2 regions of the Paenibacillus sp. FSL R7-0179 genome follow, and region 2 is predicted to be linked to the other one. Evidence: riboswitches for the same ligand, from Rfam matches in the RefSeq annotation. Region 2 holds a riboswitch; the other holds the start of a gene.
The links. Region 2 has a riboswitch for S-adenosylmethionine ahead of metA (homoserine O-acetyltransferase MetA). Riboswitches for the same ligand answer to the same signal wherever they lie in the genome.
Positions count from the first base shown of each region.

Region 1: linked by a shared signal. The riboswitch ahead of MKX63_RS10330 (methionine ABC transporter ATP-binding protein) and the one ahead of metA (homoserine O-acetyltransferase MetA) in region 2 are both predicted to bind S-adenosylmethionine.

Region 1 is NZ_JBBOCC010000001.1:2,315,379-2,322,682, forward strand. It holds gene MKX63_RS10315 (COX15/CtaA family protein) at 17-952, shown strand; gene MKX63_RS10320 (UbiD family decarboxylase) at 1,014-2,786, shown strand; gene MKX63_RS10325 (Cthe_2314 family HEPN domain-containing protein) at 2,813-3,559, shown strand; SAM riboswitch class I at 3,651-3,786, shown strand; gene MKX63_RS10330 (methionine ABC transporter ATP-binding protein) at 3,889-4,905, shown strand; gene MKX63_RS10335 (methionine ABC transporter permease) at 4,905-5,564, shown strand; gene MKX63_RS10340 (MetQ/NlpA family ABC transporter substrate-binding protein) at 5,623-6,498, shown strand; gene MKX63_RS10345 (NifU family protein) at 6,682-6,930, opposite strand; gene MKX63_RS10350 (YuzB family protein) at 7,013-7,267, shown strand.
Region 2 is NZ_JBBOCC010000002.1:1,111,436-1,118,739, reverse strand. It holds gene metA (homoserine O-acetyltransferase MetA) at 1-782, opposite strand, end outside; SAM riboswitch class I at 899-1,030, opposite strand; gene corA (magnesium/cobalt transporter CorA) at 1,557-2,492, shown strand; gene MKX63_RS21360 (HRDC domain-containing protein) at 2,665-3,681, opposite strand; gene MKX63_RS21355 (ROK family protein) at 3,947-4,828, opposite strand; gene MKX63_RS21350 (cobyrinate a,c-diamide synthase) at 5,197-6,777, opposite strand; gene MKX63_RS21345 (cobalt-precorrin 5A hydrolase) at 6,782-7,304, opposite strand, start outside.

The DNA of each region.
Region 1 (7,304 bases), on a different contig from region 2:
AATACGGGTGATATTATTGACGACACTTCAATTAAAATGGCTCAGCTATCTGACCTGTCTCATTATGTTCATGGCGTTGTTCGGCGGGGTTGTGGTGACGAAGACCGGCTCGGGGCTGGAATGCGGGAATGAGTGGCCGCTGTGCCACGGGAAGCTGATCCCGGCCTATACCATCGGCTCTCTGATTGAATATACCCACCGCTTGTTCAGCGGCCTGGCAGGCCTGTTATCACTGGCTTCCATGGTTGCCTTCTGGCGTTATGCCAGGCACCGCAAGGATCTGCTGGCCTACGCTCTGCTAACCCTGATATTCGTCATCGTTCAAGGCGGAATGGGAGCGCTTGCAGTTGTGAAGTCGCAGTCGGCTGCGGTTATGGCCCTGCACATGGGCTTCTCGCTGATTGCCTTCGCCGGTTCGCTGATGCTGGCGCTTGGGACTTGGCGGGCGTTCTCTCCGGGAGCGGAACTCAGCACAGGAAGTCCCAAAGTCCGCCCTGCCTTCCGCAACTTAACCTGGGTTACTGCAGTATATTCATATATCGTTGTCTACATTGGGGCCTACGTAAGCCACACCAGCTCCCAGGGCGGGTGCTCCGGCTGGCCGCTGTGTAACGGACAGTGGATTCCGGAGATGAGCGGCGGAGTAGGGATCGTATTCGTCCACCGGATTGCGGCGGCGATTCTGTTCCTGCTTACGGCTATCCTTGGGCATCTGGCCTTCTGGAAGTATAAGGAGCTGCCGGAGCTGAGGGCTCTGGGAGTAGCGGCAGTCCTGCTATGCCTGATGCAGGTATTCAGTGGAGCGGCTGTGGTATACACACTGAATAATGAAAAATTGTACATATTTGCTGCAATGTCTCATATTGTGCTGATCTCCGGGCTCTTCGGGGTTCTGTGCTATATGAGTGTAAGGGTCTGGCAGTTAAGCGGAGCTGGCAAGGGCAGCAAGTGATAAGGTAACGGCAACGGTGGACGGGATAAGCATAAGGTCCTGTTTGAGGAGGAACGCTATAGTGCGATACAGTAATTTACGACAATGGATCGAGCAGCTCCGCAGGGATAAGGATCTGGCAGTGATAGATACGCCTGTTGATCCTTATCTGGAGCTTGCCGAAATTCACCGCCGGGTGGTCGAGGAGGAAGGCCCGGCTCTGCTGTTCACGAACGTGCAAGGAACACCATTCCCGGTTGCAACGAATCTGTTCGGCACAGTCCGGCGCGTCAACAAGGCCTTCGGGACCAGACCGGAACAGCTGCTGAAGTCGCTGACAACGGCGATGGAGCAGCTGATTCCGCCTTCAGCCGCCGGCTTATGGCGGGAGAGGACGGTGCTGCTTGAGCTGCTGAGGGCAGGAACCAAGAACGTACCGCAAGGAGAGGCTCCGGTGCTCGGCGTCTGCAGCAGCAGTGATCCGCTGAAGGAGCTGCCCCGGATTACAGCCTGGCCTAAGGATGGCGGGGCATTCCTCACGCTTCCTCTGGTCTATACGGAGAATATCACCAACCCCAAGGATCATAACCTCGGAATGTACCGGATTCAGATGTACGACGACAGCACCACAGGCATCCACTGGCAGATTCACAAGGGTGGCGGCTTCCATCACTCGCAGGCAGAGCATCTCGGCGAGACCCTGCCGGTGTCTGTCTTCATCGGCGGGCCGCCGGCCCTGATTGCTGCGGCAGTGGCTCCGGTCCCGGAACGGATTCCGGAGCTGATGCTGGCGTCGCTGATGCTGGGCGGCAAGCTTCCCATGGTGCAGGACCCCTTGGGCGGGCACCGGATTCCGGCCGAGGCCGAATTCTCCATCCGGGGACGTGTGTCTCCGCTGGAGCGGAGAGCGGAAGGACCGTATGGCAGCCAGTCCGGCTACTATTCCATGCAGCATGATTTCCCAGTCATGCATGTTCAGCGGATGTGGCACCGCAAGGATGCCATCTACCCGGCGACCATCACCGGCAAGCCGCGCCAGGAGGATTATTATCTGAAGGATTATTTGCAGCGGCTGCTCGCTCCGGCCTATCCTCTGCTGATCCCTTCGGTCAAAGCGCTATGGTCCTATTCCGAATCCGGTTCGCATTCATTGACCTCAGCGGTCGTGAGGGAGAGCTATCCGCGTGAGTATATGGTGTCTGCGTTTCGTATCTTAGGGGAAGGCCAGCTCTCCTTAACCAAATTCCTGCTGCTGACTAATGTTCAGGTAGAGCTTACCGATTTCCCTAAATTGCTGGAAACGGTGCTTGAGCGCTTCAACCCGCACACGGATCTGACGATCTTTGCCAATACCTCGATGGATACGCTGGATTATACCGGACGCAAGCTGAACCATGGCAGTAAGGCGGTGATGGCGGGCATGGGAAGCCCGGTCCGTCAGCTGCCGAGGACCTATACAGAGGGGCTGCTTCCATCAATCACCGCCGCTGTGCCTTATTGCGGAGGATGTTTAGCCGTTTCCGGTGCATCCTATGAAGAGGACCCGGAGCTGCCGGAGCGGCTGGTTACTGCCTTCAAGGAAAGGGAGACCTCCTGGCCTTTGATTGTGCTGGTTGATCAGGCGGAAGAGGCGGTAAGCACACAGACCTCATTCCTGTGGTCTGTATTCACCCGCTTCAATCCGGCGGATGATATTTATTCGGCGGCCGGGGTACGCCGGGGAAGTGTCAGCTATACGCTGCCAATCATTATAGATGCGCGGATGAAGCCGGGATACCCGGAGGAGCTGGCTCCAAGCGAGGATATTGCAAAGCGGGTAGCGCGGGGCTGGAACCGTTATTTTCCTCTAGCGTAGAAGTGAACTTTAAGGAGGGTCAAAATATGCTGCGGACATTACTGGGAGAGCCGCCCCGCGTGAACAGCGGTGTGCTGGCTGAAGCTATGGAGTCCATGGCGAAGGCTGCCTCCATGCTGCGCAAGGAGATGGCGGCACATGAAGACCACGACCATGAATACCGCAAGCTGGAAATCTGGACACGGGGCCTGATCTCCTCTCTGGATGAGCTGGAGCAGAGCTGGTTCGCAGCCGCCTTTTTCCGGAAGTCAGTGATTGCCGGTTATATGGATGATATGTCGTCCACCGAGCAGGGGGAGTACGCCAGATATGTGTATTTCTACAAGGATGGCTTCATCCGTGTCTTCTCGCTGCTGGACAAGCTGGGTACGGTGCTCAATAATCTGTACAATCTCAATACAGGCAAGGTGAAGACGCATTTCTCCTACTTCACGGTGCTGAGGCAATTTCAGCTGCTTCACCTGCATCATCCGCTGGCGGACGAATTGGAGCGGATCAGGAATTCCTACCGGGAGCCGGTGGAGAATCTGCGCAAGCGGCGTAATGCCGAGATCCATTACATGAACGCGGAGATGACCGACGACCTCTGGCAGCGTCACCAGGGACTGCATGATAAGATCCGTCTGGAGGATCTGGACAGCCATCTGGAGGATTTAAAGCAGAGTCTGGAGATGGTATGCCAATCCCTGACCGCCGCATACAAGTACGGGAATGAACAATGGCACAAGAAACTAGCGGCCTCAGGCCCGAAATCCGGACATGAACGTACGTAAAAACTTACCTTTGACAAAAAACTCGAAACTGAACTATACTAAGGCATACATTAACTTCTGACAGGATACGGAATATATAACCTCATACTTTATCTTATCGAGAGCGGCGGAGGGATAGGCCCGATGAAGCCCGGCAACCGGTTTGAATACAGCGAAGCGCTGCATCCAAATGTCATGGTGCTAATTCCTACAATGCCGCCGGTTACGGGGTATTTGGCAGATGAGAAGGCATTGTCATTATACACACAGGGCCTCTTGCGATCTGCATGGATCGTAAGGGGTCTTTTTATTGCAATGATGGAAGCTAGAACAGAAGGGGGACGCAGCGGTTGATAGAATTGAAGGATATAACCAAGGTGTATGGCAAAGGCAGTAAGCAGGCAACTGCACTCTCTGCGCTGAGCCTGTCGATTAAGAAGGGTGAAATCTTCGGGGTGATCGGTCACTCCGGGGCCGGCAAAAGCACGCTGATCCGCTGCATTAATCTGCTGGAGCGCCCGACTGCGGGAGAAGTATGGGTGGGCGGTGTGGAGCTGACAGCGCTTAGCCAGGGACAGCTGCAGGAGCAGCGGCGCAAGATCGGGATGATTTTTCAGCATTTCAATTTGCTCTCATCGGCTACAGTCTATGACAATATCGCCTTTCCGCTGCGGCTGATCGGAGCCGGAAGGAACGAGATTGAACGCAAGGTCAAGGATCTGCTCGCGCTGGTCGGACTGGAGGAGCACTGGAATAAGTACCCGGCCCAGCTATCCGGCGGACAGAAGCAGCGTGTCGGGATTGCCCGGGCGCTGGCGAGTGATCCGGAAGTTCTGTTATGCGATGAGGCGACCTCGGCGCTTGATCCGCAGACGACAGACTCCATTCTGCGCCTGCTGATGGACATCAACAGCAAATTCCATCTGACCATCGTGCTGATCACCCATGAGATGCATGTGATTCAGAGCATCTGTGACCGTGTTGCCGTGATCCATGGCGGCGGCATTGTGGAGCAGGGTGAAGTGGCTGAGGTCTTTCTGAAGCCGAAGCATGAGGTCACCAAGGAATTCATCCGCAGTGAGACCCAGTCGGACGGACCGCTCCGGCAAGCGATTGATGCTGTGCAGCCAGGCTTCACGAAGTCTGTCAAAATCACTTTTCTCGGGCAAAAGACTTACGGGTCCACGCTCTCCCAGGTGGTTCAGGGAACCGGGGTCCACTTCGCCATTCTTCATGGCACTATCTCTACGATCAAGGATGTTCCTTACGGGCAGCTGATTGTACGGTTCGAAGGACCTGCCGATGCGGTTGAAGACACGCTCCGTGAGTTAGTAGCGCAGGGGCTTGATGTGGAGGTGATTTTGTAATGGATTTTAGCACAATCAATTGGGAAGAAATGCTGGAAGCTACGATTGCTACACTCAAAATGATCGCTATTTCAGGAATATTCACAATAATCCTTGGTTTACCGCTCGGAATTGTGTTATATTTATGGGGGAAGTCAAAAAACATTATTATCAGGGTGGTTTACTCGGTATTATCCTTTATTGTGAATATTCTGCGCTCGGTTCCTTTTATCATTCTGATGGTTGCCCTGATTCCGTTAAGTAAGACTATTATGGGAACCTCGATAGGGGTACTTGGAACGATCCCGGCACTGGTGATCGGCGCGGCGCCCTTCTTCGCCAGACTGGTGGAGACGGCACTGCGGGAGGTTGACCGGGGAATCATTGAAGCAGCGCAGGGCATGGGAGCGTCCACCGGGCAGATCGTGATGCGCGTGCTGCTGCCGGAGGCCCGTCCGGGTCTGCTGGCCGGAGTAACCATTACTGTAGTGACCCTTGTCTCGTATACTGCGATGTCCGGTATGATCGGCGGCGGCGGTCTGGGTGACCTGGCGATCCGCTATGGATATTACCGTTATGAGAAGGAAGTCATGATTATCTCGGTAGCGCTGATGGTCATTCTGGTGCAGCTGCTGCAAATGGCCGGCGACCGGCTGGTAAGACAATTTACACGGAAATAAGGTACGTCCACATATAGCCTTATTCAATAAACCATATGGATTAGAGGGGGATTTACAGATGAAAAAAGTACTGCTTACATTATTCAGCCTGACCTTGGTATTGGTGCTTGCCGCTTGCGGAAACAACAAGGCGAATAACGCCGCGAATTCTGCTGCAACAACGGCACCTACGGAAGCGGCTGGTGCAGAAGCGACTACAGAGCCTGCTGCAGAACCGGTAACCCTGGTGATTGGTGCCTCTGCTGTACCGCATGCGGAAATCCTCAAAGCGATTGCCCCGCAGCTTGAAGCCCAAGGCATTAAGCTGGATATCAAAGAATTCTCGGATTATATCCTGCCCAATACACAGCTTGCCGAGAAGCAGCTCGATGCGAACTTCTTCCAGCACAAGCCTTACCTGGATGATCAGAACTCGAAGAACGGCACAGATCTCGTAGCTGTAACCGCTGTTCATGTAGAGCCATTTGGCGCTTATTCCAAGAAAATCAAGTCGATCGACGAATTGGCAGAGGGTGCGAAGGTTGCGATTCCGAATGATGCAACGAACGGAGGCCGCGCCTTGATTCTGCTGGCGAAGAACGGCCTGATCAAGCTGAAGGATGACACCAATATTGCTTCCACCAAAGCCGATATCACTGAGAACACCAAGAAGCTGGATATCATTGAGCTGGATGCGGCTATGTTGCCCCGTCAGCTGGATGAAGTAGACCTGGCGCTGATCAACACCAACTTCGCTCTGGATGCCAAGCTGTCTCCTACGAAGGATGCGTTGTTCATCGAAGGCGGAGATTCCCCTTATGCCAACCTGCTGGTAGCCCGTCCTGACAATAAGGATTCGGATGCCATTCAGAAGCTGGCAGCTGCGCTGACTTCCCCTGAAGCGAAGGCATTCATCGAAAAGCAATATGACGGAGCGATTATTCCAGCATTCTAAGCTTAAGCTTAGGCAAGCTGAATAATCCTAATGAGACCAGAAGCAGCCCGGCAGCCAGGAATGGCTGGCGGAGCCGCTTCTGGTTTTTTTGCGAGCCCGGTGGTTGATCCTGCAGACGAAATCCTCTATAATAAAAAAAATCCCGGCCTCTTAGCGGAGGCCGGGATGGTTTATGAAACGGGATTAGAATACCTGAACGACTTCTTCCACGCCTTCTACTTCTTCAATCAGGGCGCGTTCGATCCCGGCTTTTAGCGTGATCGTGGAGCTTGGGCAACTGCCGCATGCACCCATAAGCTTCAGCTTAACGATGCCGTCTTCAACATCGATCAGTTCCACGTCACCGCCATCGCGCTGCAGGAACGGACGAAGTTTATCAAGGACTTCCAGTACTTCATCGTACATGGTTGCACTTTGTACATTCTCACTCATTTCTCAATCACTCCTTTCGTATGTTTATTATAGTACAAAAAGTTAAAAAATAAAATGGTTAAGGCAGAATAGGGAGATCATCATGAGACCAATTATAGAATTCTGTGCCAGCAACATCGGCCACGGCACTGAACCGCTCAAGCTTAAGCTGGAGCAAAACCCTGAATATGATGTAGTGGAGTACGGCTGTCTGAACAACTGCGGAGAGTGTTATCTCCAGCCGTTCGCCATGGTTGACGGGGAGATCATTGAAGCCGATTCCCCTGCTGCTCTGGAAGAGGCCATAGAAGCCGCTATAAGAGAAGCAGAGGCCTGGGACAGCCTGGAGATTGATTAAGCCGGATAGAGGCTAAGACCGAATGCTGCCTGTTATA
Region 2 (7,304 bases):
TTCGGCAGGGCAACCTCCATCCCCTTGGCGATATCCCGGTCGTACTCCCATTTCAGCGAGAAGGGATCATATTCCGAATGTCCGGTGACAAAAATTTGCTTCCCGTCATGCGTAGCCACCAGGTACACCCCGGCTTCCTCGGATTCTGCCAGAATCTGCAGCTCCGGGTTCTGCTCAATATCTTCGCGGGAGACATCGGTATGGCGGGAATGCGGAACATGGAACACTTCATCGAAGCCGCGCAGCAGCTTGACATTATTATGGCTCAACGTATGCGGAAACACTCCAAAGCATTTGTCCGGCAGACTCACCTTGCGCACGCCGAAGTGATGATACAGCCCTGCCTGCGCCGCCCAACAGATGTGCATGGTCGAGGTAACATTCTGCTTGCTCCACTCAAAAATCACTTTCAGCTCTTCCCAGTAGTTGACATCCTCAAATTCCAGTTGTTCTACGGGAGCGCCCGTTACGATCAGGCCATCGAACCGGCGGTGGCTGATCTCATCAAAGGTTACGTAAAAGCTCTTCAAATGCTCAGCCGAAGTATTCTTCGACGTGTGAGAGCTGGGATGGAGCAGAACAACATCCACCTGAAGCGGGGAATTCCCGATAAGGCGCAGCAGCTGGGTCTCAGTAGTTTCTTTGGTAGGCATCAGATTCAGAATGGCGATCCGCAGGGGACGGATATCCTGATGGAAGGCCTGGCTTTCATCCATTACAAAAATATTCTCACCGGATAACACTTCTTTGGCCGGCAGACTGTCGGGAATTTTGATAGGCATTGCTGTTCACTCCTTAACTGAAATAGGGTTCCACTCGGTGGTTAAACCTGAGGCAGGGTAGCGAAAAAAGACCTTTCCCGGGCGAGAAAGGTCATATCATGCAGTCATATGCGCCTCTCTCATCTGCCAGAGAACTTCCGCCGGACGAATAACGCCCTGCAAAGCTTCCGCAAGAATTAGCACCGTGCGCTCACACGCCGGTTGCCGGGTTTCATCGGGCTAGTCCCTCCACCTGCTCTTGATAAGATTTAGCTGTATTCAGTTGAATAGCCTTAAGCATCCGAAAGATGCTTTTTCTTAAATTTCACTTTAAATCATGAACCTCCTTTTCGTCAAGTCCATACAATGCTGAAGGGGCCTTATGACAGAAAACAATTTCTCTTGTAAGACCCATATCCCGGCGTTATACTAGACAAGTGTTTTAACCAAGTGGAAACGGCTTTGCTGTCCTTTTAAAGGACGGCACCGTTTCAGCGAGAAATATAAAAATTAGTTATGGTGTGAAACCTATAAATTTTTATATTTCAAAATAAACGGCGAAAAGAAGAGGTGAGAGAACAATGGAAGGCGACCCGGGCTCGCGAATATGCGTGCAGAATGAACAACCACACAGGATTAACATCAGCTTGCCGGCGGCGGGAGCCCTTTTTCTTCATGCTCTCGGACCGTCTTTTGGCCTTCATCCATGATTGTACCACCGGCCAAGCTGATTTTTTCCGTGTGCTGAAATTAGCATACCCCTGGAGAAGACCAGGGACATAAGGAGTGAATCAGATGAAAATCCGGCTGGTGAATGCAGGGGTTTTTACGCCTATTGACAATATTGAAGAAACTTTAACCGCCCCTGCCGAGGGGTTCTACTGGATTGATGCGGATGTGGAGGACCTTGTTGAGCTTCAGCCTGTATACGGCCTGCATGATCTGGCTGTGGAAGACTGTCTGAGTGAAGAGGATCAGCGTCCGAAGCTGGAGATTTATGAGAGTCATTATTTCATCGTGGTGAACAGCATCCGGTTCGATGATGAGGAGATTTTCCTCCGTGCGCTCAACGTATTCCTTGGCAGACATTATATTATTACCGTTACGAAGCAGAAGATCCATGAGCTGCGTGTCCTGAAGCCCGTTCTGTGGGAGCAGGAGGTCAGTACGCCTGACCGCTTCCTGTATCTGCTGATCGACCTCGTTGTCGACAACTTCTTCTCGGTCGGTGACCGGATTGAAGCGCGGATTGAGAAGCTGGAGGAAGATATCCTTATGCATACCAAGAAATCGCATCTGAGCGAGATCATAGGGCTACGCAGTGAGATTCTCTGGCTGAAGAAGATGCTCGGCCCGCAGAAGGAAGTTATCAACACGCTTAACAAAAAGGATCTCCGCCTGATCGACGATCAACTGCAGAAGTATTTCAGCGATATCTATGAGAATGCGGTCAAGATCTCTGAAACCTTCGAAACATACCGCGATCTCATGGGCAACTTGCGCGAAGCTTATCAATCAAGTATTGCGAACCGCGCCAATGAAATCATGCGTGTATTTACGGCAATTACCACCATATTCATGCCGCTGACCGTGATTACCGGAATCTACGGCATGAACTTTGACAATATCCCGGAGATCCACACCGAGTACGGCTACTATGGCGTCATTGCCGTGATGGTGACGCTAGGCTGCGGAATGCTCATTATCTTCCGTAAGAAGGAATGGTTATGAAGCAGGGCGGACGAATACGAAGGACGAAGGCACCGTATACCCGGTTATCCCGGGACCCGGGGAGCCCTCGTCTTTTTGGTATGTCACCCGTATGTAATGCGTCTGCGGCGATCAGGAATTCCGCTCTTCAGAACCGCAGATTGGGGCCGCTGCAGGCCGTCAGTCTCCATAATTATTGAGGGGTGACCATCCTTAACGCCGCCGGATGTTCACGCCGGAAACGGATGCGGATCAGCCGCAGGCGTTCGTAATACAGATCGAGTCCTTCAGCAGGAACGAAAGATTCACCGTAAGCTTTGTAAAGGACAGGCTTCAGGAAGTTGTCGCCGATCAGTTCAAAGGCTGTCCAAATACTGTTCTGTTCTTCGGGGCTCACCCCGCTCAGCTCCAGGGTAATGAGCTTCTCGGCCGAGTAGCCATCCTTCTCCAGCTCCTCTACAACTTCAAGCACTTCCCGGCGTGAAACGCCGCTAAGCACTCTGAGCTGCTCCATCCCCTGCCCCTCTTCGATCCCCTGTAACAGAACACGCCGCAGTCTCAGCCGCTCCAGCTGCTTCTTGTACTTAAGCTCCTTCTGCTTATATTGCCAGGATACGAAGCTCTCTTCGTCTATGGCATGATTCACCCAGCCTAGGGGAAAATCATGCTCACGCTCAGCCGCTGCGGTGATACTGAGCCAGTCTGCTCCATACTGTGAGGCTTTGCCTTCACCTACACCCGGAAGCTGCAGCAGTTCCTCCTCCGTGCGGGGAAGAAATGCGCTGATCATGCGCAGCAGACGGTTACTGGCCAGGATGTAAGGCGCCTTCCGTTCGCCTGAGGCCTTCCCTCTACGCCAGGAGCACAGCTCCTCGAAGATGGCTTCATTGCCGTATTGTTCACTGTAATACTGCAGCTTAAGCTGCTCCTGGCTGCGGCTGCTGAGGTTATCCTCGTCATGAAATACCCCGTCAATCAGCGGGCGGTAGCCATCCCCCATCTTCACGGCAAGCTCGTGACGGTATACACACAGCATCTCATTCCATGATCCGCCTTCATACCACAGGCTGTCGCCCGTCTCCTGTTCGCCGGAGAAATCACGCCAGCCCAGACGCCACTGCCCATCTTCCTCTCCAATCCACAGCTGGGCAAACACCTCCCCGTCCATACCTGATCTTCTGCACAAACGGTTCATAAATACGATCTGCATATCAATCCCTACTTTCGTCGTTTTACAGTACGCATGACATATTTCAAGTGGAAACGGCATTGCCGTCCTTTAAAAGGGCGGTACCGTTTCAGCGAGAAAGATAAGGATAATTTTAGCGCGAAGCATATAAATTCTTATCTTTGAACGCAAAAAAGCACCTCTCCCACGAAATTCGTGAAAGAGGTGCTTCCTCTTAAATGCTATACTGTTAAAACCTAGAATACCATATATTACGTAACAGTCAATGCCTTTTTGTCAGCAGATCCTAATTGCGGTCCAAAGCCAGCTTGGCCAGACCCAGTGCACCCGACAAACCGGCATTATCTCCAAGCTGCGGAGGCACAATATAGCTGCCAATCTCTTGATTGAGCGCGGGATGCTGCACATATCCGCCGAGCAGCTCCTGCAGCTTGGCATGGATCAGCGGGAAGAGCTGGCTCTGCTTCATCACACCGCCGCCCATTACGATCTTCTGCGGCGAGAGGATCAGCACATAGTTCATCAGTGCATGAGCCAGATAGTGAGCCTCCATCGCCCATGCCGGATGATCCGCCGGCAGCTCGCCCGCAGGCTTACCCCAGCGCTTGCCGATAGCCGGACCTGCTGCCAGACCCTCCAGGCAATCGCCGTGATAAGGGCAGAAGCCTTCGTAGTGGTCCTCAGGATGACGACGGACCAGAATATGGCCCATCTCAGGATGGGACAGCCCGTGAACGAGCTTCCCGCCTACCACGGCACCGGCACCGATCCCGGTGCCCACAGTGATGTAGAGGCAGCTATCCAAACCTTGCGCCGCCCCCCAGCTGTATTCGCCCAGCGCCGCGCCGTTTACATCTGTATCAAAGCCGATCGGAACGTGGAATTGCTCCTCCACGGCTCCCACCAGATTATACCCGCCCCAATGGGGCTTGGGTGTGGTTGTAATATATCCATAGGTGGGGCTGCCGATAACGGGATCAATCGGTCCGAATGAACCGATGCCGATAGCCTCCACAGCTTTTCCGCTAAAATATTCCATTACCTGGCTCATAGTCTCCTGAGGAGTGGCAGTCGGAAAGCTCACCCGGTCGATAATCGTCCCGTCCTCATTCCCGATACCGCATACAAACTTAGTTCCTCCTGCTTCAATCGCTCCCAACAATTTCACTGCAGTGTTCCCCCTTCTCCTGATGCATCCATATGCTGTTGCTTCAATAACCGGCCCGGCGCGGTGATTAAAGCGTTCTCTTGTCCTATTATACGTGGCCCTTATACGTATGACAAGCGGTTGACATATAGTAGTCAGAAGTGATTTGCGGATGAGACTTAGGCTGGACTTGAACGGGAACGAAGATAGTTGGATTTTCTACACTTGCTAATGAACAAATGGCCGATGCGATAACAGCAGTTGGAAAAACAACACTTAATGTTGCCCATTTTAGCCCAAGCAGCTAAAAGTAACATGAATTGATGTTGTTTTTCCACTTGTTGCCGGACATCGCTTGATAATCGGGAAAACAAGGTACGTTATTCCACTTATTGGTTGCAGGAATCGGAATCATGCTGCTTCACAACTTGTTTGCGGTCACGATAAGCACGGCAGGCCGCTACAAGCCGGGCTGCTGCCGGGAGATGGGAAGCCAGATGGATATGCGCATAAGCAGCCATAATGCTGCCGCTGATGTAGCCTTCCGGTTGGCTGCCCCCTCTGCCCTTACTCTCATAGGCATAGGTCCGGGCTTCCCCCTCAGGATAGCTCATGATGGAGTAATGAAATTCATGGCCGCGCAGGCGCTCGCCCTGCTTCAGCAGCAGACAATCGCGCAGTGCCGTAACTTCACGGTAGCCGAGGGCCGCCCGGCGCTCCTGCATCACGGTGTGTGCCGGAACGATTCCGGCCATCTTATGCACCGTGCCGTTGCGGTCGGTCAGACTGCGGGCCAGCACCATGTAGCCGCCGCACTCCGCATACAGCGGCATTCCGGCGGCTGCGGCAGACCTCAGTCCGCCGAGGAACGGCTGATTCGCGGCAATCACCGCGGCGAATTCCTCCGGGAAGCCGCCGCCGATATAGATGCCGCCCGCTTCCGGCGGGATGCCTTCACCGCTGAGCGGGCTGAAGTAAACCAGCTCAGCACCTTCACGTGCGAGCAGCTCCAGATTATCTGCGTAGTAGAAGTTGAACGCTGCGTCCCGGGCTACGGCAATAACCGGACCTGGCTCCGCCCGGCCAATCTGTGTCTTATGTATCGCCGGCGCAGCTGATTTACAAAGTTCAGCCTCATATGTAAGCGGGCGAACTTGCTGTTCCGGCTTCTGATCGCAGGCAGGCAAAGCTTCTGGCTCCGCCGCCGCAGGCAGCGCCCTCAGAGCCGGAGCGGCCGCAGCAAGCTCCAGCAGCCGCTCCAGATCCGTGCCTTGCTCCAGCATGTCGGCGGCACGCTCGAACAAGGGCGCAAGCTCCCCGCGCTCCACAGCGGGCAGCAAGCCCAGATGCCGCTCCGGGATGTCCAGCCCGCTGTCGCGGGAGAGCCAGCCGATCACGGGAATCCCGCAGGCCGCTTCAATAGCAGCCTTAACTAACCGGTAGTGAGCCTCGCTGCCGCAGCGGTTCACCAGAACGGCGGCAATCCGCACCTGCGGCTCCAGCTGACGGAAGCCCAGCACAATCGCCGCAGCACTGCGGCCCATGCTGCGGACATCGACCACCAGCAGCACAGGGCTGGCGGTCAGGATGGCGATCTCCGCCGTTGATCCGGTCAGTGCCGTATCCTCCTTGCCGTCATACAGGCCCATGACACCCTCAATGACGGACAAGTCGGCCTCTGCCGAAGCCTGCAGGAAGTACTCCTGCAGATAATCACTTGAAGTCATCCAGGAGTCCAAGTTGCGTGAGGGACGGCCTGTGACCGCAGTGTGATAGGCGGGATCGATGTAGTCAGGGCCGCATTTGAAGCCCTGGACCTTGAGGCCCCGCCGGGCAAAAGCGCGCATCAGCCCCAGCGTGACTGTGGTTTTGCCCGAGCCGCTGCCTGTGCCTGCGATAACCAGACGGGGACGCGTCTGCCGCTCCCGGGGGGCTGATCCAGGCTCTTGTTCATATCCGGCTGTAATCATCGGCTCATTCACCGCCGCTCCCCTCCTTCTCTCCGGGATAGACAACCCGGGCTATAGCGATGGTCACATTGCCGCTCTTGTGCTTAGGCAGCAGGAGCGAATGCGCACCTGAAGACAGCAGCGCAGCAGGTTCACAGACACCGTAAGCCCCCGTTGCCCTGAATACCACCTCAGAAGGATGGTCCAGCTTAACTGTATTTAGCTGCTCCGGGGTGTACAGAACCAGCTCCCAGCTGTATTTGGCGCACAAGGCCAGCAGCCCGGCTTCATCCCCCTTGATTCCGGCTGTCGCCACATTCCGCACACTATGGAGCGACAGATGAAGCTCATTCAGCATGTGCAGGATCACGGCTTCCAGCTCTTCCGCAGACGTCCCGCGGTTGCAGCCGAGTCCAAGCACCAGACTGCGCGGGCGATACACTACAGTGTATTCGGCCAGAGCAGGACTTGCCGGTACGCCCTCCCCCGGTTCCTCCTCAAGCCGGTCGCTTACCACAATCGCTGCGCTGAAGCTGCGTCCGCTATGC